DNA from 3 places in the Clostridium sardiniense genome. Region 1 is predicted to be linked to each of the others. Evidence: riboswitches for the same ligand, from Rfam matches in the RefSeq annotation. Region 1 holds a riboswitch; each other region holds the start of a gene.
What was found. Region 1 has a riboswitch for thiamine pyrophosphate ahead of tenA (thiaminase II). Riboswitches for the same ligand answer to the same signal wherever they lie in the genome.

Region 1 (7,923 bases):
TATTGCAGTTTCTGGCCCTTCTTTTAATAAGATTTCATTAGCTTTATTTAATTTATCTTTTCCCTCTACCTTTACTAATTCATGAGTTATTTTATCAGTTATTAAACTCTGTGCTTTTATTTTTATTTCTATAGGTCTATCCATGTGCTTATTACTTAACTCATTAATCTTTTCTGGCATAGTCGCTGAAAATAACATAGTAACTCTCTTTCTAGTTATCCTTCTACATACACCTTCTACTTGCCCTATAAATCCCATGTTAAACATTTCATCAGCTTCATCTATAACTAAATAATTAAATGCCTTTCCATTTAAATTACCATTATCTAGATGATCTAATATTCTACCTGGAGTCCCTACAACTACATGTACCTTTCCCTTTAAAGCTTTTTCTTGTTCTTTAAAAGATTCTTTTCCAACTAATGCTATAGCTTTAATTCTTTTATATCTTCCAATATTTATAATATCATCTTTAATCTGCATAGCAAGCTCTCTAGTTGGTGCAAGTATAAGTGCTTGTGGAGTATTTTCTTCCCAATCTATTTTTTCGCATAATGGTATACCAAAAGCAGCTGTTTTACCACTTCCTGTTTGAGCCTTAACTATTAAATCCTTATTTAAAAGTGCCTCTTTTATTACAAGGTCTTGAACCTCTGTTGGCTTTTTATATCCTAAATCACTTAATGAATTTATTATTTCTTTACTTAAATTAAACTTATCAAATTCGTTTTTCATATCTTTTCTCCATAACTTTTTATTTTACTTATTTACTATAACATAAAATTTTATTCATAAACAAAAAAAGTGGTCATCTGACCACTTTAATTTGAATTAAATAGCTTTTTTTCACTAACTTTGTTTAAGTGCTAATTTTTTTAATTTTATTAATGGAAGAAAGTTCATAAAGATAATACTAAGTATACCTTCAACTCCTGCACTACTTATATTATATATACATGAATATATCCAGATATTCATTCCACTCGGTGAATATTGACCAAAAAATACAACACCTGATACTATTGATACTAAAACACTTAATGATACAGCTATAAATGCACCTATATTTGTTCTAAGTCTAGTATTAGTTCCAAAAGCTCCAGCTAGCCCAAGCGCCATGTTTGAAAGTATGTAATCTAATAAGAACTGTACTGGATGTACTATAAAGACTCCATTTAATAGCTTAAGAAGCCCAAATACTAGTCCACCTGTAACTCCTGTAGTTGGTCCATAAAAGATTGATAGTAACATTATTGGAAGCATTGAAAATAATGTTATTCCTCCACCTTGAGGATAGCTTATAAAATGTATTAAATATAGTAAAAATCCTATTGCAGCATACATACCTATTGCAACTAATTTTTTTGTACTTAATGGATTCTTTTTTAAACTAATTCCATATAATATAAATATACAAACAGTGAAAAGAACTATTATTATATTAACTATCATATCTAATCTCTTTTCACTTTATATGCCATATCCCAAAATTTCATTTCATAAAGGCTTGACCTTATAAATATATCCTTTAACTTTTTCTTTTTATCATCGCTTAAATCTTGGCACATTCTGTTTGTATAATCTAACCATTCTTTTGTGAATTCATCATATCCATTATCAACATAAACTTCTATCCATGGCTTATAAAAATTATTTTCTAATTTGTTATTATACCTTTTATAAAGTTCATGCCCTATATAATTGTAGCTCCAAGTACAAGGAAGTACAGCTGCTATTATATCGTATATATCACCTGTTAAGGCTTGTCCTAGCATATAACTTGTATAACTTGAATTACTTAAATTTATTACGCTATTTTCTGCGTCCTTTGGACTTACTCCAAACTCTTCTAGATATTTTATATGTACAGCTGTTTCATCTTCCATAGTTCCTCTTATAGAATCATAAAAAAATTTCATCTCTTCCATAGTTTCAGCTTTTACAACTCCAACACAAAATACCTTTGCATATTCTTTAAGATATAGATAGTCTTGAATTAAGTAGTCTTTAAACTTCTCTTTATCTAAAGTACCCTCACCAAGCTCTTTTACAAATGGATGTTCTAAGTACCCCTTAAATATATCCTTTGTTTCTTCAAATAAATAATCTGTAAATTTCATTTTCTCACTCCTTTTAATAAAAAAAGAGCATTAACTTTCTAAAATGCTACCGCAGTTTTAGAAAATTAATACTCTTTATAATTTAATAAATTAAAAGGCTTTCTATGTGAAACACACAGAAAGCCATAAATTACAGTATATAAAAGTAACTATTTTCTTGCTTCCCTCCGTTGGCATTATCCATATCAGGTTAAAGGGTTAATAGTAATATCTAACTATCTCTCAGCTTTTTTTAAAGCACCCCTAGCTATTTAATTCTCTTTTATTATAAACTATTTCCTTTTAAATTTAAACTTATATTTTAAAAGTTTAAATTAAGTTATCTGTTGATCTATCTAATATACCAGTTAAAAATGCAAGTATAACACCATAATTAGTTATTGGTATCTGCTTATCATTGCAAGATTTTACTCTATTTAAAACAGTTTTTCTATTTATCATACAAGCACCACAATGAATGATTAAATCATACTTCTCTATATCCTCTGGGAAATCATGACCTACTCTAAATTCAAAATTAAGTTTTCCTCCAACATACTTTTCTAAAAGTTTTGGAATTTTAACTCTTCCTATATCTTCATGTGAAACATTATGTGTACAGCTTTCTGATATTAATATAGTATCATTAGGTCTTAAATTTCTAACCTTATTTACACCTTCAATAAAAGCATTTAAATCTCCCTTTTGTCTTGCAAAAAGTATTGAAAAACTTGTAAGTCTAATATTTTCTGGTAATATTTGACTAACCTTTTTAAAAGCTTGTGAGTCTGTTACTACTAAATCTACATTTTTTAAATCTTCTAAAGCTTCTTTAAGTTCTGTATCACGAACTACATAACTCTTAATTCCATTATCTAAGCAATCTCTTATTACTTGAACTTGTGGCAATATAAGTCTTCCTTTTGGAGCTTCTGAATCTATAGGAACTACTAAAACTACTTTCCCATTATAAGGCACTAAATCTCCAATTAAAGATTTTTCATCATCTTCTTTTTCTAATATTTTTATTAATTCCTCTTTAAGATCATCTATTCCTATATCTGTTACTGTGGATGTGCATATTACATTAGAATTTTTATCTTTTAATGTCTCAACAATTTCTTTATTTGCAACTTCTGACTTATTTGCAACAACAACAAATGGAATATTATATTTTAAGGCTTCTATCTTCCATCTATCAAAGGCTTCAAAATCAGGACTTGATGCATCAAGTACAAAAATTGCAACATCTGTCTTTTTAAGCACCTCCATTGTTTTTTCAATTCTAAGTTTCCCTAGTTCTGATTTATCTTCAAGTCCAGCTGTATCTATTAAAAGTACTGGTCCAACAGGTATAAGCTCCATAGCCTTTTGAACTGGATCTGTTGTAGTTCCCTCTACGTCAGATACTAGAGACATTTCTTGTCCTAATATCTTATTCATTAATGAGGACTTTCCACTGTTAGTGTTCCCAAAAATAGCAATATGTTTTCTGTTTGAGTTTGGTGTATTATTCATACAAATCATCTCCTATTATAGGAAAAGGTCTCTCTTTCCTTCTTTTAACTTTTTAATATTGTTTAAAACAATATTTTTTGTTTTTTCATTCTTTATTTCATTAGCTACTTTATTTGCATTCCTTAAGGCCTTTTCCTTAAATTCTTCATCACCATAATCTAATGCATATTCTACAAGAGTTGTTATAGCGTTAGGCTCACATACATTTTGTATTTCTCCTGACTTTGCAAGAGCCATAAATCTGTCACCTGTTCTCCCTTTTCTATAACATGCTGTACAATAACTTGGTATATAACCATCATCTAACAATTCCTTAATAACTTCAAGTGGTGTTCTCTCATCTGAAGTCTCAAATTGCTTATCATCATGGCCTTTTTCTTCTCTTTCCTTGTATCCTCCAACTCCTGTGCTTGATCCTGCTGAAACTTGAGATACTCCGTATCTTAATACTTCCTTTCTCATTTCTGCTGTTTCTCTTGTTGAAAGTATTATTCCCGTAAACGGTACTGCTATTCTAAGTACTGCAACTATTCTTTTAAACATTTCATCAGTTAAAAGATGTGGGAAGTTTTCCATTGTAACTCCATTTGCCTTTCTAAGTCTTGGCACTGAAATTGTATGGAATCCAACTCCAAACTTCTCTTCTAAATGAGCATTATGCATCATAAGTCCTAAAACTTCAAATTTAGGATCCGCAAGTCCAAATAAAGCACCACCACCAACATCATCTATTCCAGCTTCCATTGCTCTATCAAAAGCAGTTAAATGATATTCATAATCTCCTTTTAATGATTTTGGATGCATTCTTTCATATGTTGGCTTATGATAAGTTTCTTGGAATAAGATATATGTACCTATTCCAGCCTCATTTAACTTTTTATAGTTTTCTACTGTTGTTGCAGCAATATTTACATTTACTCTTCTTATTTCTCCGTTTTCATTTTGTGTATTATATATCGTTTTTAAACATTCTAATACATAATCAATTGGAGCATTTACTGGATCTTCTCCAAGTTCCAATGCTAATCTCTTATGTCCCATTTTTTCTAATATTCTAACTTCTTGTGCAACTTCTTCTTGAGTTAACTTTCTTCTAGCAAATTTATTGCATCTTTGATATCCACAGTAAACACAATTATTTACGCAATAATCACTTACATATAGAGGAGCAAACATTACTATTCTCTTACCATATATGCTTTCCTTTATTTCTCCAGCTAATTTATACATATCCAAAACAACATCATTATCGTCTGTTGATAAAAGTATAGCTATATCCTTGTAATCTAAATTTTCTTTTCTTTTTGCTTTTTCTATAACTTCTCTTGCTTCTTCTTTAGTTGGATTTTTTGTTTCTTCTAAAATTCTATTAATTAATTCGTGATCTATAAACATATTTACTCCTCCTATATGGTCACATCTTTATAAGAAAAGATCTCTCTCTCCATTTTTTAATCTTTTAATATTTTCTAAAGTTATCTCTTTAGTTTTTTCATTTTTTATTTCATTAGCTATTTTTTCTGCTGTATTTAACGCTTTTTCCTTAAAGTCTTCATCTCCATAGTCTAAAGCAAATTCTACAAGTGTAGATATAGCATTAGGTTCACACACATTTTGTATTTCTCCAGACTTTGCAAGAGACATAAATCTATCTCCTGTTCTTCCCTTTCTATAACATGCAGTACAATAGCTTGGTATATATCCATCTTCTAATAATTCTCTTATAACTTCTAAGGGTTTAACTTCATCAAAAAGTTTAAATTGTTCATCATGTTCTTGATTCATTTCTCTCTTTTTATATCCACCAACAACAGTACTTGATCCTGCTGATATTTGAGATACTCCATATTTAAGAGCTTCTCTTCTTATTTCTGCAGGTTCTCTTTCAGTAATCATCATTCCTGTAAATGGAACTGCGATTCTAATTACTGCAACTACTCTTTTAAACATTTCATCAGTTAGAAGATTTGGTAAATCCTCCATTGTAACTCCCTTTGCTTTTCTTATTCTTGGAACTGAAATAGTATGGAATCCAACTCCAAACTTTTCTTCTAAATGGGCATTATGCATCATAAGTCCTAAAACTTCAAATCTTGGATCTGCAAGTCCAAATAAAACTCCAGCTCCAACATCTTCAATTCCAGCTTCCATTGCTCTATCAAAAGCAGTTAAGTGGTACTCATAATCACTCTTTAATGATTTTGGATGCATTTTTTCATAGCTTGGCTTATGATAAGTTTCTTGGAATAATACATATGTTCCAATTTCTCTATCTTTAAGCTTTTTGAAGTTTTCAACTGATGTTGCAGCTATATTTACATTAATTCTTCTTATTTCTCCATTTGCATTTTGAGTTTTATACATTGTATCTAAACACTCTAAAACATATTCAATTGGAGCATTTACTGGATCTTCTCCAAGTTCTAATGTTAGTCTTTTATGACCCATCTTTTCTAACAGCTTAACTTCTTCAGCTATTTCTTCCTGAGTTAATTTTCTTCTTTCAAATGAGTTACATCTTTGATATCCGCAATAAACACAATTATTTACACAATAATCACTTACATAAAGTGGGGCAAATATAACTATTCTCTTACCATATATACTTTCTTTTATTTCTCCTGCAAGCTTAAAGATTTCTTTTTCAATTTCTTCATCTTTAGTTGCTAAAAGTATAGCTATATCCCTATAGTCTAAAGTTTCTCTTCTCTTTGCCTTCTCTATGACTTCTCTTGCTTCTTCTCTAGTTGGATTTTTTGTTTCTTCTAAAATACCGTTGATTAATTCGTGGTTTATAAACATTTTTACTCCTCCTAAATGATGCCCCTCTTAGTTGTTCTCCTTAAGCCACTTTACATTATCTCCTCTATTTACTTCCACTTCATATCCAAATCTTCTCATTCTTCCTTCTATGCACATTCTGCATTCTGCTGCTTCATCACCTGTACATATTTTACCATCATATAGAGCATATTTATCTCTAACTTCTGTTGGTGAAAGATTTGGCATAACAACATTTCCGCCTGCTTTTATTCCTTTTTCACGTCCTAATGGATCAACACTTCCTAAGGCTGTTGAGGCTGGAAGTAATACATCTGGAAGTAATAATCTAATTATAGCTAACATAACAACTGTCTTTTCTAAAGTTCCACCAGTTTCTTCTCCAAGTGGTGTATCCTTTTGTGGTATAAATGGTCCTATACCACACATTTCAGGCCTAAACTCTTTTACAAACAGTAAATCATTAACTAAATCTTCGTTTGTTTGTCCTGGAAGACCAACCATAAATCCAGCACCTGCTTGATAACCTATTTCTTTTAAATTTCTAAGACATTGCATTCTTTCTTCAAAAGATGCACCTGGATGAAGTTTATCATATAAATGTTTTGATGCTGTTTCATGTCTCAAAAGATATCTATCAGCACCTGCTTCATATAACTTCTTGTATGACTCATAGCTTCTTTCACCTAATGAAAGTGTTATTGCATTATTAGGATGTCTCTTTTTTATCTCCTTAATAATTTCAACCATTCTCTCATCAGTAAAATATGCATCCTCCCCACCTTGAAGTACATACGTTTTATATCCAAGCTTATCTCCAATATCAGCACATTGTATTATTTCATCGAAAGTTAATCTGTATCTATCAGCATTTTTGTTGCTCTTTCTTATTCCACAATACATACAGTCTCTTTTGCAATAATTAGTAAACTCTATAAGACCTCTCATATAGACTTTATTACCATAATTTTGCATTCTTATATCATTAGCTTTCTCTATTAAATACTCTTTGTCTTCATCTGTTATATTATCTAAAAGATATACAAGTTCTTCTCTGCTGGCATTGTGTTCTTTATATAACTTATTTATAATGTCTATTACTTTCATACATTTCCCTTTCTACTTTATATTTCTTTTTTAGCTATTGCCGTTTTAACTGTCACGCCTTTTATATTTCCAAGCTTTCCAGTTAAACTGTTAATTTCATTTAATTCTCCTGTCACTGTTAGAGAAATAACTGAAATTCCTTCTTCAAATGGTATTCCCATTCTACCCCTAATACTTCCTCTAAAGTTTGCTATAACAGTGTTAAACTCTTCTTGACGCTCCTTAGGAGTTTCAAGTATAGCACTAATTACCGCTATTTTTTTCATATTAAAAAACCTCCAAAAAAAAGGACTGATTTTCTTATAATAAAAAGAAAATCAGTCCAATATGTATCACTAGTAAAGATATTTTAACGCAAAAATACCTTTTTATTAATATACATTATTAAATTAATTTTCTTCCAGGTTAGATTACTCTT
Region 2 (7,923 bases), on a different contig from region 1:
TAATCCACCTTCTTGGCTTCCTCCATGTATAAGTGATTTGGGTGATATCCCTTTCTTTAAATATAAAAATCCAGTTCCTTTAGGTCCGTGGAATTTATGACCTGTAGTTGTAAGTATATCTATATTCATATTCTTAACATCTATAGGAAACTTTCCATAAGCTTGAACTGCATCAACATGAAACTTAGCTCTACTACTTTTTCCTTTTATAAGTCTTCCAATACTAGCTATATCTTGTATTGCACCCATCTCATTATTAACAAACATTATAGAAACTAAAACTGTATCTTTACATATAGCATTACTTAATTCATCTAATGAAATCATTCCATTTTCGTCCACATCTAAGTATGTTACTCTAACGCCATTCTTTTCTATCTCTTCAAAAGCTTTTAAAACTGAATGGTGTTCAAACTTTGTAGTAATTACATGATGGCCACTCTTTGGAATTCCTTTTATAATTAAATTATTTCCTTCACTTGCACCTGATGTAAAATAAATTTCATCCTTTAATGCATTTATAGTACCAGCTATAAATTCTCTACTTTCATTTATCTTTTTTTCTGCTTTCATTCCTAACTTATGTAGAGAAGATGGATTTGCATAATATTCTCTCATTCCATCTGCCATAACTTCTATTACCTCATCATAAGGTTTTGTAGTTGCAGCATTATCAAAATAAATTTCCAAACTGTATCCCTCCTCTTTTTTAGTATTAACTTCATTAAAGGAGTTAATTCTAAAAAGAAATTCATCAAAACCCTAGTATTCTTATAGTATTACTAAGGATTGACCGTATATTTATATATAATATCAATTTTTTTATTATTTTAAAAGTTTTATTTATAAACAATTTAATTTTTTTAACTATTTAGTTGACAAAGTTACTTATTAGGAGTATAGTTAATCCACAAGCAAGAAACACACAAAATAATATCGCGGGATGGAGCAGTTGGTAGCTCGTCGGGCTCATAACCCGAAGGTCGTAGGTTCAAGTCCTGCTCCCGCAACCATAAAAAGCTAGTCAATTTATTGACTAGCTTTTGTTATTCTATAAGTGCATATATTCTAGCTGGTGCAGCATCTGCATCCTTTAATTTTAAAGGGGATACTACAATTTTAAATCTTTCCTCTATATTATTAAGATTACATAGGTTCTCTATTATTATCTTACCCTTTGATAATAAATTTTTATGATTATATAATTCTCCATATTCGCTATTTAGTTGACAAAGTTACTTATTAGGAGTATAGTTAACCTACAAGCAAGAAACACACAAAACAATATCGCGGGATGGAGCAGTTGGTAGCTCGTCGGGCTCATAACCCGAAGGTCGTAGGTTCAAGTCCTGCTCCCGCAACCATAAGAAGCTAGTCAATTTATTGACTAGCTTTTGTTATCCTATAAGTGCATATACCCTAGCCGGTGCACCATCTGCATCCTTTAATTTTAAAGGTGATACTATAATTTTAAATCTTTCCTCTATATCATTAAGATTACATAGATTTTCTATTATTATCTTACCTTTTAATAATAAATTTTTATGATTATATAATTCTCCATCATCTCTATCTATTGATATACAATCTACTCCAATTCCATTTAAATTGTCTAATTCACTTAAAAATTTAGATGCTTCATAAGATAATGTAGGATAATCCTTAAAGTATATCTCTGTATTCCATTTACTTTCCCATCCACTTTTTAATATTAAATACTCTACATTTCTTATTTCATATTCATGCTTTAATATTGTATCTAAATCTATTTCTTCCGTATCACTACAATCAATCATATAAGCAGTACCTATAAATTTATTTAAGTTAATTTCAGATATTGTAATTCCATCCTCAAATATATGCCTTGGTGAATCTATATGAGTTCCAGTATGAGTTGATAACTGAATCTTTAATACATTATAACCATCTCTTTTTATTGTGGATAAAGGCTCTATCTTTGCACTTTCCTCTTTGCAATATGCAGTCATATCTTCTTCTATAAAATGAGTTAAATCAATTATTCTCATATGCTCTTTCCTCCTATTAAAATCTATATTTAATAATATAATACTATAAAATCATATCCATACATTGAAATAAACATAAAAAGCTATAACAGATACTACACCTATTACAGCCTTTTATATTTATTCTAATACTTTAATTTCAATATATTTCTCTCATTTAACATATCATAAGGATTAATGCTTCTTATCCTAACATATAAATTTTGTTTATTTTTATCATTATCTTCTATTTCTATTTTAATTTCTGTATCATAGATATTCTTAACATTAATATCAATACCTTTTTTCTTAGCAAAGCTGAATCTAAATGTAATATTCTCTTTTATACTAAAAGGATATTCTATTTTATCAATTGCTATTTTTTCATCACCTATCAGTAAAGAAAAATCATAATACTTCTTTAAATCTTCTAAATATCTACTTTCTATTTTATTTATATGGATATCTTTATTTGCAGCCCATATCATAGAGTTTTCATTATAACTCTCTGAATATCCTCCTCTCTCTTGAACAAGTATATTTGCATTGGTTTTAAATGGATTTAAAATTATTTCACCAAGATCTATATCATAGGTCTTTCCATCATAAGTATTTAAGATAGCTCTTGTTAATTTAACTGGTCCATTTTTATTTATATAATCGTATAATTCAGCCTCTTCACCATCTCTATTTACTCCTAATCTATATGTCAAATACTCATATTTATTTTTAACTTCATTATATGAATATGAAACCATATCATAGGATTTATTTATTTCCGGAAATTCTATATTCATAATATTCCTTGTACTATTGATTTCAAAAAAATCTTCTTCTGTTTCTTTTGTGCTAGTATTATTTCTTATAAATTCTAAATTTATGTTAGTATCATAAAATAGCTCCGAATACCTTTTTATAAATATAGGCTCATCTATCTTGCTTATTTGAAAATAAATAAAATTACCAATAACTATTACACCCGTAATAATTAACAGTATTATTTGACCTTTACTTAATTTCATAAAACTCATCCCCCACTATATACAATAATCTTAGTAACATAACTGTTATACATATTGTAAATGCAATTAAAAGTATTGAAACTGCACTTAAAATAATTCCTTGATTAAAATTAAATGTAACGGATGAGACTGACATTAAAATCATAGTCCTTATAAATTCTAATTCCCATATTATTTTTGCCCTATTACTTATATGTTCTTTATTATATTTAATTCCTTCATTCTCAACTACTTTGCATATTGAATATATAACAAATAACCATAAAGTAGATTCTATAATCATAAATATGAATGCAGACGCAGTTCCTACATTTCTAACTACAAAAATCTTTAATATCTCCACTGCTGATAAAATATAACTTGCATTAACCCCCTTTTTGAAAATCCCTTCAATTCTAGAGAGATTGTATAATCCTTTACCAATCATAATATAACCTATAAAATCTGGTAAAATATCTATGTTTATCCCATTCATAGACAGATTAAAATCAAGTATTACTAATAAATAGCCCCAAAATATTCTTTTATAATATTTCTCCATAGTTCCCCCTAAATAGTATTATTACTTATCATTATATACTATTTATTCCATTTATTACTTATTTAATATTTTAAATAAAAAAGATCTATTAGTTCTTATTTAAAACTAATAAATCTTTTATCTTAATTTCCCGTATTTAATTTATAACTTAATATTAAACTGTTATTTAATAATTTATTTTCTTCCTTTTAATTTGACTACTACAATTTCTGGTCTATTAAGTACTCTAAATGGGAACCTACTGTTACCAAGCCCTCTACTAACTATCATTGTTGTATCATCTACTTTATAAGCACCTTCTGTATACTTTGGAAAGAATCCTTGCCCTGGAGCTATGACACCTCCAACTAATGGTATTCTAATCTGTCCTCCATGTGCATGACCTGCAAATACCATATCTATTTTATTTTCAGAATAGAATTTGATCGCCTCAGGTCTATGAACTATAAGCATTTTATAATTATTAGATTTCTCCTTTTTTAATATGTTCTTAAGCTTATCATTGAGCTCATATATTTGTAAATCTTTAAGTCCAATCAAATCTATATACTCATTCTTTAATTTTAAAGTGGTCATCCTATCTTCTACAACATCAATACCTATTTTAGTAAATCTTTCTTTTAAATCCTCATAAACTCCAGCTCTAATTTCATGATTACCAGCAACATAATATACCTTAGTAATTCTTATAAGTTTCTCCATAAGAATAATTGCAGGTTTTTCATTATATCTACGACTATCAATAATATCACCTGTTATTACTATTATATCTGGATTTAATTTTTTAATTTTATCCACTAATATTTCTTGGTTATCCCCAAACATCTTATTATGTAAATCACTTAAGTGGATAACTTTTAAATCTTCATCTAAATCTAAATTTGCATCATCAATATTTATCTCATTTATATGTAGCCAATTATTTTGCACATATAAGAACATACCTATTCCTACTATGACTATAAGCATTATAGCTATATACATGTTACTCACCTTCAATCTATTATTATATGTAGTATTTTATATTTAGTGTTTTATATATCATACTAGTATAATATCAATATTTCAATATAGCATTTTTTAATGCAATATAATACTTTTTAATACAATTTGTATTTTATTGACATTGTATCAAATTAATATTAAAATAAACTTGTTAATAAAATATATATTTATAACTGTGCTAGGGGTGCCAAATATTTGGCTGAGAGATGCATATGCATTAACCCTTAAACCTGATCTGGCTAATACCAGCGTAGGAAAGCAATTAAGTTTTCATACGTCCTTCTAGCACAAGTGTAGGAGGTTTTTTTTATGGAATTTTTTAAAGACTGGGGAGAGAGATTCAGTTCACTATATACTGATCTTCCAGAAAAATTTAGGACAATCATAGAAAGTCCTATGACAATACTTACTATTATAGCTTGCTTAGCTTTATTCTTAGCTTTATTTAAGTTTAGAAAAATTAAGTTTAACGCAAGAATAATTACTCACGTTGCAATAGCACTAGCGCTTTCAACACTGCTTAATGTTTTTAGAATATATAGATTCCCTCAGGGTGGTAGCATCACTTTAGGCTGTATGGTTCCAATACTTATTATAGCTTTCGCTTATGGTAAGGAAATAGGATTTTTAACTGGATTCTTATATGGATTAATCAACTTAATCACTGATCCTTATATAATACATCCTATACAAATGTTATTTGATTATCCGTTACCAGCAATGGCTATGGGGTTTGCAGGATATTTTAGAGATAGAAGAATGCTCGGAGTATTTGTTGCATTCTTTATAAAATTCTTATGTCACTTTATCTCAGGTGTTGTATTCTTTGGGCAATATGCACCAGCAGGAATGGGAGCTATTCTTTACTCAGCTGCAGTAAATCTACCTTTAGTTGGTGGTGAAATGGTTATTTGTATGGTTATATTAAAACTTATACCAGTGGAAAGAATCATTAAAATAATAAATCCAGATTATAGTCTTAGGCCAGTGAATGCCTAGATCATAATATATTATTAAGTATAAAAAGAGAGTACTAAACTATTTTAGCACTCTCTTTTATATATATATATATTAGGGATGTCTAAAAAGACATTATCTGAATAGCTATTTATATATAAATTTTAATACTTTATTAAGCAATGTAATATCTAATTAGTTTTGTCTTATATTAAAATTATTACTTTGGTACATTCTAATTTTTAATACTACCAATTTTAATTCTATGCTTTATAAAATAAAAAAGACCAAGAATAAATAATTTAATTACTTATTCTTAGTCTTTTAATTATTATAAATATTAGCACTTAGCTAATATCATATCTGCTAAGTTATGAGCTAATTTATCAATCTCTTCTTGATTTTCACCCTCTAACATAACTCTAACTAATGGTTCTGTACCTGAAGGTCTTATTAATACTCTTCCTTTACCATCCATTAATTTTTCCATTCTTTCTATCTCTGCTATTATTTCAGCATCTTTTAAGTAAATATCTTTTTTATCATTAGGAACTTTTGCATTTACAAGAACTTGTGGAAGCTCTCTCATTATTGAGCATAATGAACTTAAAGATTCTTTACTTCTCTTAATTATTGATGAAACTTGAAGAGCTGTAACTAATCCATCTCCTGTTGTATTACATTCTAAGAAGATTATGTGACCTGATTGCTCTCCACCTAAAACATAGCCGTCATTTACCATTTCTTCTAATACATATCTGTCTCCGACTTTAGTTTTTAAAGTTTTTATCCCCAAGTTTTTACATGCAATATCTAGTCCTAAATTACTCATTACAGTAACTACTAAAGTATCATCTTTTAATCTTCCAAGATCTTTAAGGTGTTTTGCACATAATGCTAATATAAAGTCACCATTTATTAAATTTCCTTTTTCATCTACAGCTAAGCATCTATCTGCATCTCCATCAAAGGCAAATCCAGCATCACAACCTTTTTTAACTACATATTCCATTAATTCTTCTGGATGCGTTGAACCACAATTTTCATTAATATTAGTTCCATCTGGATTATCATTTATAACATAAACTTCAGCACCTAAATCTCTGAATGCTTCAACTGCTGCTTTATAAGATGCTCCATTTGCACAATCTAAAGCAATTTTCATTCCTTCAAGATTTGATGATATTGTATTTTTTGCAAATTCAATATAATCATCTAAAGCTGCAACTTCAACTTTTTCTCTTCCAAGTGAAACTCCTGTAGGACTTGGCACTCCTTCAAAGTTTGATTCAATTACTCTTTGTATTTCATCTTCTAACTCATCTGAAAGTTTATATCCATTATTATTAAAGAATTTTATTCCATTATATTCTACCGGATTGTGTGATGCTGAAATCATTACTCCTGCATCTGCTCCATATTCTCTAGTTAAATGTGCTACAGCTGGTGTTGGTATCACTCCAAGCACTATAGCCTCTGCCCCAACTGATAATATCCCTGCAACTAATGCTGCTTCTAGCATATCCCCTGAAATTCTTGTATCTTTAGCAACTAATATCTTTGGTTTGTGTGCCGCTTCTGTTAATACGTACGCTCCTGCTCTTCCAAGATTATATGCAAGTTCTGCTGTAAGTTCAGTATTTGCAACTCCTCTTACTCCATCAGTTCCAAACATTCTACCCATAAAATTTTACCTCTTTCTTTTGATTTAAATTTACATTAACTTATTAACTTTTTTTACCTAATATATAGTATATTATTTTATTTACTTATTGACAACTTTTTCATCATCTATTCTATCTAAAACCATGTTATATCCGCCACTTCCATAGTTTAGACATCTATTAACCCTACTTATCGTTGCAGTACTTGCACCAGTAATTTCTGCAATTTCAGTATATGTTCTTTTGGACTTTAAAAGCTTAGCTACATGTATTCTTTGAGCTAGTGCTTTAACTTCAGTTATCGTAGCAACATCATCAAAAAAATTATAGCATTCTTCTATACTCTCTAGTTTTAAAATAGCTTCAAAAAAAAGGTCCATATCTTTCCCTTGTATCTTTGAGTTCATTAAGCTCATAATATATTCCTCCATAGTTTTCTATTAATTATTATATCATTTTGCTTTATTAATTCATAACTTTATCATATGGAAGTAATATTTTTTTAATTATCATCAAATTCCTCTTCTTTAAAGTTACTTTTAACATTTAGCTCTCTCATCTTATCATATACAATTTTAGTCGGTACAAGCCAGACATCACCAGTTCCTCTATAAACATTAAGTAATCCTTCACCACTTGTTGCACTACCAATTAGAGATGTTGCTGACTTTTCTACTGAAAATTCTATATCACCACTTCTTAATATTGCAAAGCTACCATCTATCTTT
Region 3 (7,923 bases), on a different contig from region 1:
CCTCTTAAAATCAATAAACACATACTTGCAATTACACATGTATATACTATCTCAACTTCTTTTAAACTTTTCTTAACCAACAATATGTTCGATATGATATATCCTATTATTATCATTATTATTATAATAGATATAATAATATTTAAATAATCTAATGTTTCATCACTTATAAGTAGCTTACTTATTTTAATATCTAATATTGAAAATATAATAGTTAATATAGATACTTCTATACTAGTTTTTATTTTATTATCTATAGAAAAAGTTTTCTTTTCACTTATCACTTTAGTTAAAATAAATAATCTAAATGTAGGATTCAATACCTGAATAAAGGAATCATTAATCACATTACTATTTAAATTCATTAATGAACTTATAAATAAATTTAAATATAACAATGATATTAAAAAGAAGTTATCCTTTTTATTACTAAAATAATATATTAGTGAACTTATATATGCCATAATTCCAAGCATTAAATTTAAGTTTACTACTCCATATGGATATATTACTTCCTTATTAATTAAAACCTCTCTTTTATATAATAAATCTTTAGATATAAATATAGATATTATTACACCTACAATAAAAATTATAGTCAAAGTCCCTCTTATAATATTCTTCTCTCTCGATAAATTTCTCTCTCTATTAGCTAAATTCAGCATTTTTCCCCTCCCCACTAAATCAATTATATAATAACATCTTTTTTGGCTAATTTGTATCTTTTTGTAAATTTTTTATTAATTTAACCTTATTCTTTTCAGAGATAACTATCAAGTAAGTAAAAAACAGGATTACTAAGAATCCTGTTTTTTTGATTATTTTTATACTATTTATTTATATCTCTTATTATAGATTTTAAACTTTCAATTTCTTTAGTAAGGGATTCTATATTACCTTTTAAAATATTAATTTCTGTATCATAATTAGTATTTTGTCTTATTCCCCCATGATCAGCTGCATTGTCAGGTGTTGGATTTGCTTCACAAAAAGGATTTCCTACATTTTTATTTTTTCTCTTATAGTATCTTCCCGGTCCATTTTGAAAATATTGTTGCTGAGCACTATATGTTAGAATTACCTGTCCTATTAATTCAAACCAATTTCCTATGGCATTTTGAACGTTAAAAGGCATCTCTCCTGCCATAATTTGTCCCATTATATCACCAATCAGAACAAATAACTGAGGATGTAAATCTTGAAATCCACCTGGTATATCTTCGCATCTTTCGTCTGGATCAAAATTTTCTGCATTATCTCTATTATTGCAGTTATTATATCCAAAATTAAAACCAAACTGTTTCATAAATTCGTTAAATTCATTAAAATCATTCATACCGTTAGATTTCATTTATATCCCCTTAAAAATAGTGCTTCAATTATTATATTATTCTTATGATATAATCTTATTCCTCTAGCATGTTTTTAAATTTGTTAATACTTTCTTTTATATTATCTGAATTTAATATTGCTGTTATAACAGCTACTCCATCTAATAAATCTTTTAATTCATTAGTTATATTATCTGTATTTATTCCTCCAATTCCGTATATAGGAAGATTTATATTATCTTTTATTTCTTTAAGGTCACTTATGCTTAAAACACTTGTATCTTTAGTACTTGTACTATATATAGCCCCGCACCCTAAATAATCTGCTCCATTATCTAAAGCTTTTTTGCTCTCTTCTAGTGTCTTAGTAGATACTCCTATTATTTTATCTGCTCCAAGTAAATTTCTAGCTAAACTGCACTCCATATCATCTTGCCCTACATGTACTCCATCTGCATCAATTGCCATAGCTACATCTACTCTATCATTTACTAAAAATATGGCATTATACCTTTTGCAAAGATTACACAACTTCTCTGCTCTATCACACATTAATTTAGTTGAAATATCTTTATCTCTATATTGGATAAGCTTTACACCTGCTTTTAAAGCTTCTTCTGTTTTTTCTAATAACTCCTCAAAATGTATTCTATAATCTGTCACTAAATATATTTTTTTGTCACTAAAATTCTTCATAAGTTATCTTTCCTCTTTCTATTATATCTTCATCTTTCAAACAAGATATTTTATCTAATGTTTTATGTTTAAATGAAATTATTCCTTCCCCTTCATTATTTTCCATAGCTATTTCCCCAGAAATATTCATTGTAAGAACTGCTTTAGCTACTCCAAATATAGTGTTATCACCTAGGTTTTTACCACATTCTACTGCAAACATTCCACCAAGCATACATCCTGTTCCTGTAACTAATGAAAGCTCTGATACTCCATTATCTATTGTAATTTCTCTTTTTCCATCTGTAATATAATCTACTTTTCCTGTTATAACTATAATGCAATTATTATTTCTTGCATATGTTCTTAAAGTACTTCTCAAGTTGTCTGTAAATTCTCCATCATCTAGTGAGTCTATGCCTATAAAATTACTCTTAACACCTATAAGGCTCTTTATTTCAGTTAAATTTCCTTTAATTAAGCTTACACCAACATCTAGAATATTTCTAACTACCGTCTTTCTAAGCTCTGTAACATGTACACCAACAGGATCCAATACTACAGGAATATTCTTTTCTTTTGCTACTTGTGTTCCTAATACCATACTATTGCCCTTTTCATATCCCATTGTTCCAATATTTATATGCAGGCAGTTTGATATAGCTACCCCTTCTCTTATTTCTTTTAAATCATCAATCATCATTGGCTTACCACCATATGAAAGTATAGTTTGTGCTACATCATTCATAGTAACATTATTAGTTATTGAATCTACAAGTGGGCTTTCTACCACATATCTATTAGCTCTCTTTAAAATCTCTCTTATTTCCATAACACTACTCCCTACTAATATTATTTAATTACCTAAAATATATTTTTAATAAATCCTATTTTTCTATACCTGCTTCTTTATATAACTCATAAAAATGATGTGTTGGCCCAACACCCTTCCCAAGTTCTATTCCATGTTCTATTGCAACTGTTATATATCTCTTAGCCTCTCTTACTGCCTCTTCTATAGTCATACCCTTTGCAATATTTGCAGCTATAGCTGATGATAACGTACATCCTGTACCATGTGTGTTTTTACTATCTATTCTTTCTTGTTTTAAATAAATAAACTTTTCTCCATCATATAAAAGATCTGTTGCATCATCTTCTAAATGTCCACCCTTTACCAAAACGGCCTTAGGTCCAAGATTTTTCAAATTAATTGCAGCTTCCTTCATATCATCTAAAGTTTTTATTTCTACTCCAAGTATTTCTTCTGCTTCTGGAAGATTTGGCGTTATAAGCGTAGCTATAGGGAATAGTTCTTTAATTAGTGTATCCTTAGCATCTTCTGATAAAAGTTTAAATCCACTTTTTGATACCATAACTGGATCAACTACAACTGATGGAAGATTATTTATTTCTCTTAAAGTTTCACCTATTATCCTTATTGATTCTTTTTTTGATACCATTCCAATTTTTATAGCATCTACTCTTATATCATCAAATATTACTTTTATTTGATCTCTTATCATATCTTCATTTATATCTTGAATTCCAAATACACCTTGGGTATTTTGCGCTGTAATTGCTGTAATTACGCTCATTCCAAATACTCCATTTGCCGAAAAAGATTTTAAGTCTGCCTGTATTCCTGCACCTCCTGAACAATCTGATCCTGCAATTGATAATGCTCTATACATGTATATCATCCTTTCAATTAATAATTTTTTTCTACTTGCTTATTTAATCCTTCATCATAGACTCCAAGTACACTTTTAATAGCTGGAACACTTATAAACATATAAGCTATAATAGCTCCCACTATACAACTTGAAGAAAATGGTACTATATATAAAAATAATGATGATTCTTTTCCAAGAATTAATGAAGCAACTGGATAAGCAAGTATAGCTCCCAAAATCCCTGTTCCAATAACTTCTCCAATTACAGCTCCTAAAGAACTTTTAAACTTTTTATAAATAAGCCCTGCGAGTAATGCTCCTATCATACTTCCTGGAAAAGCAAGTAAACTGCCTGTCCCTAAAATATTTCTAAGAAGAGATGCTACAAAAGCATTTCCTACCGCAAATGCTGGCCCAAGAGTTATTCCAGAAATAACGTTTATAAAATGCTGTACTGGTGAGACCTTCGCACCTAAAATAGGTATTGAGAAAGTTCCTAAAATAGTTGCTATTCCTATTAAAAGTCCACTTAAAGCTAGTTTGTAGGTTAGATTACTTTTCCTATTCATAAAATTTCCCCCTTTATACATGATTTTAAGTAATAAAAAAAGAGTATAACCTCATAAGGCTATACTCTATCTATCAATATAAAAATTCATAAACAATGCTATCCCTACGATGGTACTAACCATATCAGGTAATAAGGGTTTAGAAATTAAAATTTCAATCTCAGCTAAAAACTTATAGCTCCCCTAGCTCTATATTCTATTTACTTTTCTATTTTAATTCTATAACAAAAAATTTTTAAAGTCTACACTAACTTAAAACTTAATAAAATTATATATAGTCTACTTTACTTCTTTTCTAATTATCACCGAAAACTTTTTTCTTAAGTTCAAGTCCAGTTTTAGTTATTGCAACTCCACCCATTGCTGTTTCTCTAAGTGATGGTGGTAATTGCTTACCTACTTTATACATAGCTGAAACTGTATCATCAAATGGGATTTTTGATTCAACTCCTGCCATTACTAAATCTGCTGTACAAAGTGCACTTACAGCACCTGCTGCATTTCTTTTAGCACATGGAATTTCAACAAGTCCAGCAACTGGATCACAAACTAATCCTAAAATATTTTTTATAACAATTGCTGCTGCATCTAAGCTCATCTTTGGAGTTCCACCCATCATTTCAACTATTGCCGCTGATCCCATAGCTGCTGCTGATCCACATTCAGCTTGACATCCACCTTCTGCACCTGAAACCGTTGCATTCATTGCAATTATTGTACCAACTGCAGCTGATGCAAAAAGAGCCATAACAAGTTCATCTTCAGTCTTATCAAGCTTTGCTCCTGCTGATAATATAACTGCTGGAAGTATTCCACATGAACCAGCTGTTGGACATGCTACTATTCTTCCCATTGAAGCATTTACTTCCGATGATGATAATGCCATTGCCATTGCCATAACTGTTGTAGTGCCAGTTAAAGTTTCGCCTTTTTTTAGATACTCATTTAGCTTATATCCATCGCCTCCAATAAGACCACTTACTGAATAGACTTCTTTTTCCATTCCTTCTGTAGCTGAATCAATCATAACCTTTAAAGTAGTTCTCATTCTATTTATTACTTCTTCTCTAGTTGATCCTGACTTCTCCATTTCCATTTCTATTGCATATTCACTTAAAGATATTCCTCTTTGACTGCATATTCTTAAAAGATCTTCTCCACTTCTTGCAACCATTATTCTTCACCTTCCTTTACAGGATTTATCATAATTACTCTAGTTATATGTTCAATTGTTTTTAGTTTTTCTATTGTATTACTATCTAGACTATGGTCTAATTCAAATACCATATTAGCTCCTTGGCCTCTTTGTCTTCTAAATACACTCATAAATGCAATATTTATACCTTCATCATAAAGAATACTTGTAACTTTAGATACAACTCCTGGCACATCTCTTTGAGCTATTATAAGCGTTGGATAATCTCCTGTAAACTCAACTTTATTTCCGTTAACTTCAGTTATTTTAATACTTCCTCCGCCTATTGATGATCCAATAACTTCTCTTCTTTCACCACTTTTTGTTATCATATCAAATTTAACTGTATTTGGATGAACATCCCCAAGATCTGTTTCAGCAAAAGCAAATTTTAATCCCTTCTCTTTAGCTATTTCAAGAGAATTTCTAAGTCTTTTATCACTTGGTTCCATTCCAAGAATACCTGCAACTAATGCTCTATCTGTACCATGTCCTTTATATGTTTTTGCAAATGACCCATGTAAGTAAAACGTTACTTTTACAACCTCATCACCTGCCACTGCCCTTGCAACTTTTCCAAGTCTTGCAGCACCAGCTGTATGTGAACTTGAAGGCCCAATCATTATTGGTCCTAAAATATCAAAAACACCTACATTATTCATACTTCTCACCTTATCCTATGCGTAAATTTTATATTTTTTATATTTATAGTTTAATCTATTAATATAGCTTTTATCAATATAAAGAATCACTTTAGAGTATAATATTAATGAATTTAACTATTATTTAATAATTCTCATTTATAAATATCTAAAATAATTAATTTAAGTTAAATTTAGACATGCTTTCAATTTTAATTTAAATCTTATTAATTTATTGTTCACACAATGATGTTATATTTAACTTACTATTAATGTTAATTTAAAAGGAGGAAAACCTATGAATTTATTCTTAATTATAGAATTAGTATTTATTCTTGTATACTCCTTCGCTATGCTTAAAAACTACTTTAAAAGAGTAGCTTTAAAGAAAGAAGGACCCTTTGTAATAATAAAAAATTATAATCTATCATCTACAATAACATTAATAATTTTACTTATTATAGCTTGTGTTTACTTAATCTTTGTAGATCAAGACTCAATTCCTGAAAAAATATTATCTAGTATAATAATTTTAATTTTGATACTAAATACTATTATTAATACTGAAATATTGCTTACACATAGCTCACTTTATTACATGTACTATAATGTGAACTATAAAGAAATAAACTCTGTTATATTTAAAAAGAAATCTGAAAATAGGTATTTATTAAAATTAAAATTCGAAAAGACAACTTTTAATTTTTCAATTAATAAATTGTCTGCTGATGACTTCTATGAAATATTGAAAAGTAGAAAAATAAAAGTTATAAGAGAATAATAAAAATACCTCGCATTAATTATGCGAGGTATTTTTATTTAAACTTTATTCCTGTATCTACTGTCTTTGGCTCAAAAAGACTCTTATAAAAGTTATCAAATCCATCGTCCTTAATTTCTATATTTGACTCATCATTTACATAGAATTTATTCATAGTTGATGTTATTAAATCAAATTTTTTAATGTTACCTTCTTCTAGAAGGACATTATACAGGTATGCTAAATGATTTTGAAGATATTCTTGCATATCTTTAACCTCTTCATCGGTTAATTTCCCATCTTCATACAGCTTCTTAACTGGACCATTTCTAAATATGAAATATGCTGATGCCTTTGTTATATCTTTTAAATAATCTTTAATTTCCTTGTTTTTCACAGTAACACCTCATTTATTTGTCTAGATTACATAATAATTTAACTACATTTATCATAAATGTACAAGTTTTTTGGATATTTAGAAGTTATTTCTTTTATTAATATTTAACACTTTATTCACACCATTATCTTTTTTTAGCTATAAAATTTAAAGTATATAAATTTTTAAGGAGGACTCTTATGAAATTTTTTTCTATAGCACTTAATATAGTTATTGTTTTAACTCTAGTATTTTTAGTTGGTAAAGCAATTTATATTGAACACATATCTAGCAAAACATCTACAAAAACAAGATTTATTATCTTTTCAGGTGTAGCTTTAATAAACATAGGTTTAATTATTATCCCTCTTGCATACATAGCAGCAAACGGTATTAATCTATTTTCATTTAAATACATATTTATACTTTTTATATTAATATTATTTGTATTCCAAACTTTCCAAGCCTCAAGGTTAGTTTTATTTAATCATGGCTTACTTTGTATGGGGCAATATATTGACTATAAAAAGATAACTAAATTAAGTATTGGTAAAAAGCGTCATTCATCAATTGTTCTAATTGGAACTGGTAATGATTCTCTAACTTTTAGAATTGGTAATAAAAAGATGGATGCTTTAGCTAAGCTTTTAAGAGAAAATCGTGTTAAAGTAAAAATATATGAATAAAATTTTTAATAAAG

Region 2: it holds a riboswitch for thiamine pyrophosphate, as region 1 does, so the genes downstream of both, thiT (energy-coupled thiamine transporter ThiT) here and tenA (thiaminase II) in region 1, are expected to answer to the same signal.
Region 3: it holds a riboswitch for thiamine pyrophosphate, as region 1 does, so the genes downstream of both, thiW (energy coupling factor transporter S component ThiW) here and tenA (thiaminase II) in region 1, are expected to answer to the same signal.

What each region holds. Positions count from the first base shown of each region.
Region 1 covers NZ_JAIKTU010000009.1:181,031-188,953, forward strand. Annotated here, with positions in the region: gene K5V21_RS12395 (DEAD/DEAH box helicase) at 1-735, opposite strand, end outside; gene thiT (energy-coupled thiamine transporter ThiT) at 850-1,452, opposite strand; gene tenA (thiaminase II) at 1,455-2,120, opposite strand; TPP riboswitch at 2,266-2,375, opposite strand; gene hydF ([FeFe] hydrogenase H-cluster maturation GTPase HydF) at 2,430-3,617, opposite strand; gene hydG ([FeFe] hydrogenase H-cluster radical SAM maturase HydG) at 3,633-5,012, opposite strand; gene hydG ([FeFe] hydrogenase H-cluster radical SAM maturase HydG) at 5,040-6,419, opposite strand; gene hydE ([FeFe] hydrogenase H-cluster radical SAM maturase HydE) at 6,447-7,505, opposite strand; gene K5V21_RS12430 (TM1266 family iron-only hydrogenase system putative regulator) at 7,523-7,771, opposite strand.
Region 2 covers NZ_JAIKTU010000003.1:146,160-154,082, forward strand. Annotated here, with positions in the region: gene K5V21_RS04095 (cysteine desulfurase family protein) at 1-690, opposite strand, end outside; tRNA gene K5V21_RS04100 (tRNA-Met) at 938-1,013, shown strand; tRNA gene K5V21_RS04105 (tRNA-Met) at 1,289-1,364, shown strand; gene K5V21_RS04110 (cyclase family protein) at 1,398-2,027, opposite strand; gene K5V21_RS04115 (hypothetical protein) at 2,153-3,028, opposite strand; gene K5V21_RS04120 (hypothetical protein) at 3,015-3,569, opposite strand; gene K5V21_RS04125 (metallophosphoesterase) at 3,744-4,553, opposite strand; TPP riboswitch at 4,745-4,848, shown strand; gene thiT (energy-coupled thiamine transporter ThiT) at 4,884-5,573, shown strand; gene glmM (phosphoglucosamine mutase) at 5,872-7,215, opposite strand; gene K5V21_RS04140 (YerC/YecD family TrpR-related protein) at 7,297-7,611, opposite strand; gene K5V21_RS04145 (AIM24 family protein) at 7,698-7,923, opposite strand, start outside.
Region 3 covers NZ_JAIKTU010000012.1:107,908-115,830, forward strand. Annotated here, with positions in the region: gene K5V21_RS14650 (PAS domain-containing sensor histidine kinase) at 1-665, opposite strand, end outside; gene K5V21_RS14655 (hypothetical protein) at 830-1,351, opposite strand; gene thiE (thiamine phosphate synthase) at 1,407-2,027, opposite strand; gene thiM (hydroxyethylthiazole kinase) at 2,014-2,838, opposite strand; gene thiD (bifunctional hydroxymethylpyrimidine kinase/phosphomethylpyrimidine kinase) at 2,894-3,700, opposite strand; gene thiW (energy coupling factor transporter S component ThiW) at 3,718-4,251, opposite strand; TPP riboswitch at 4,335-4,446, opposite strand; gene sdaAA (L-serine ammonia-lyase, iron-sulfur-dependent, subunit alpha) at 4,547-5,425, opposite strand; gene sdaAB (L-serine ammonia-lyase, iron-sulfur-dependent subunit beta) at 5,425-6,108, opposite strand; gene K5V21_RS14690 (hypothetical protein) at 6,386-6,868, shown strand; gene K5V21_RS14695 (hypothetical protein) at 6,903-7,244, opposite strand; gene K5V21_RS14700 (DUF986 family protein) at 7,424-7,909, shown strand.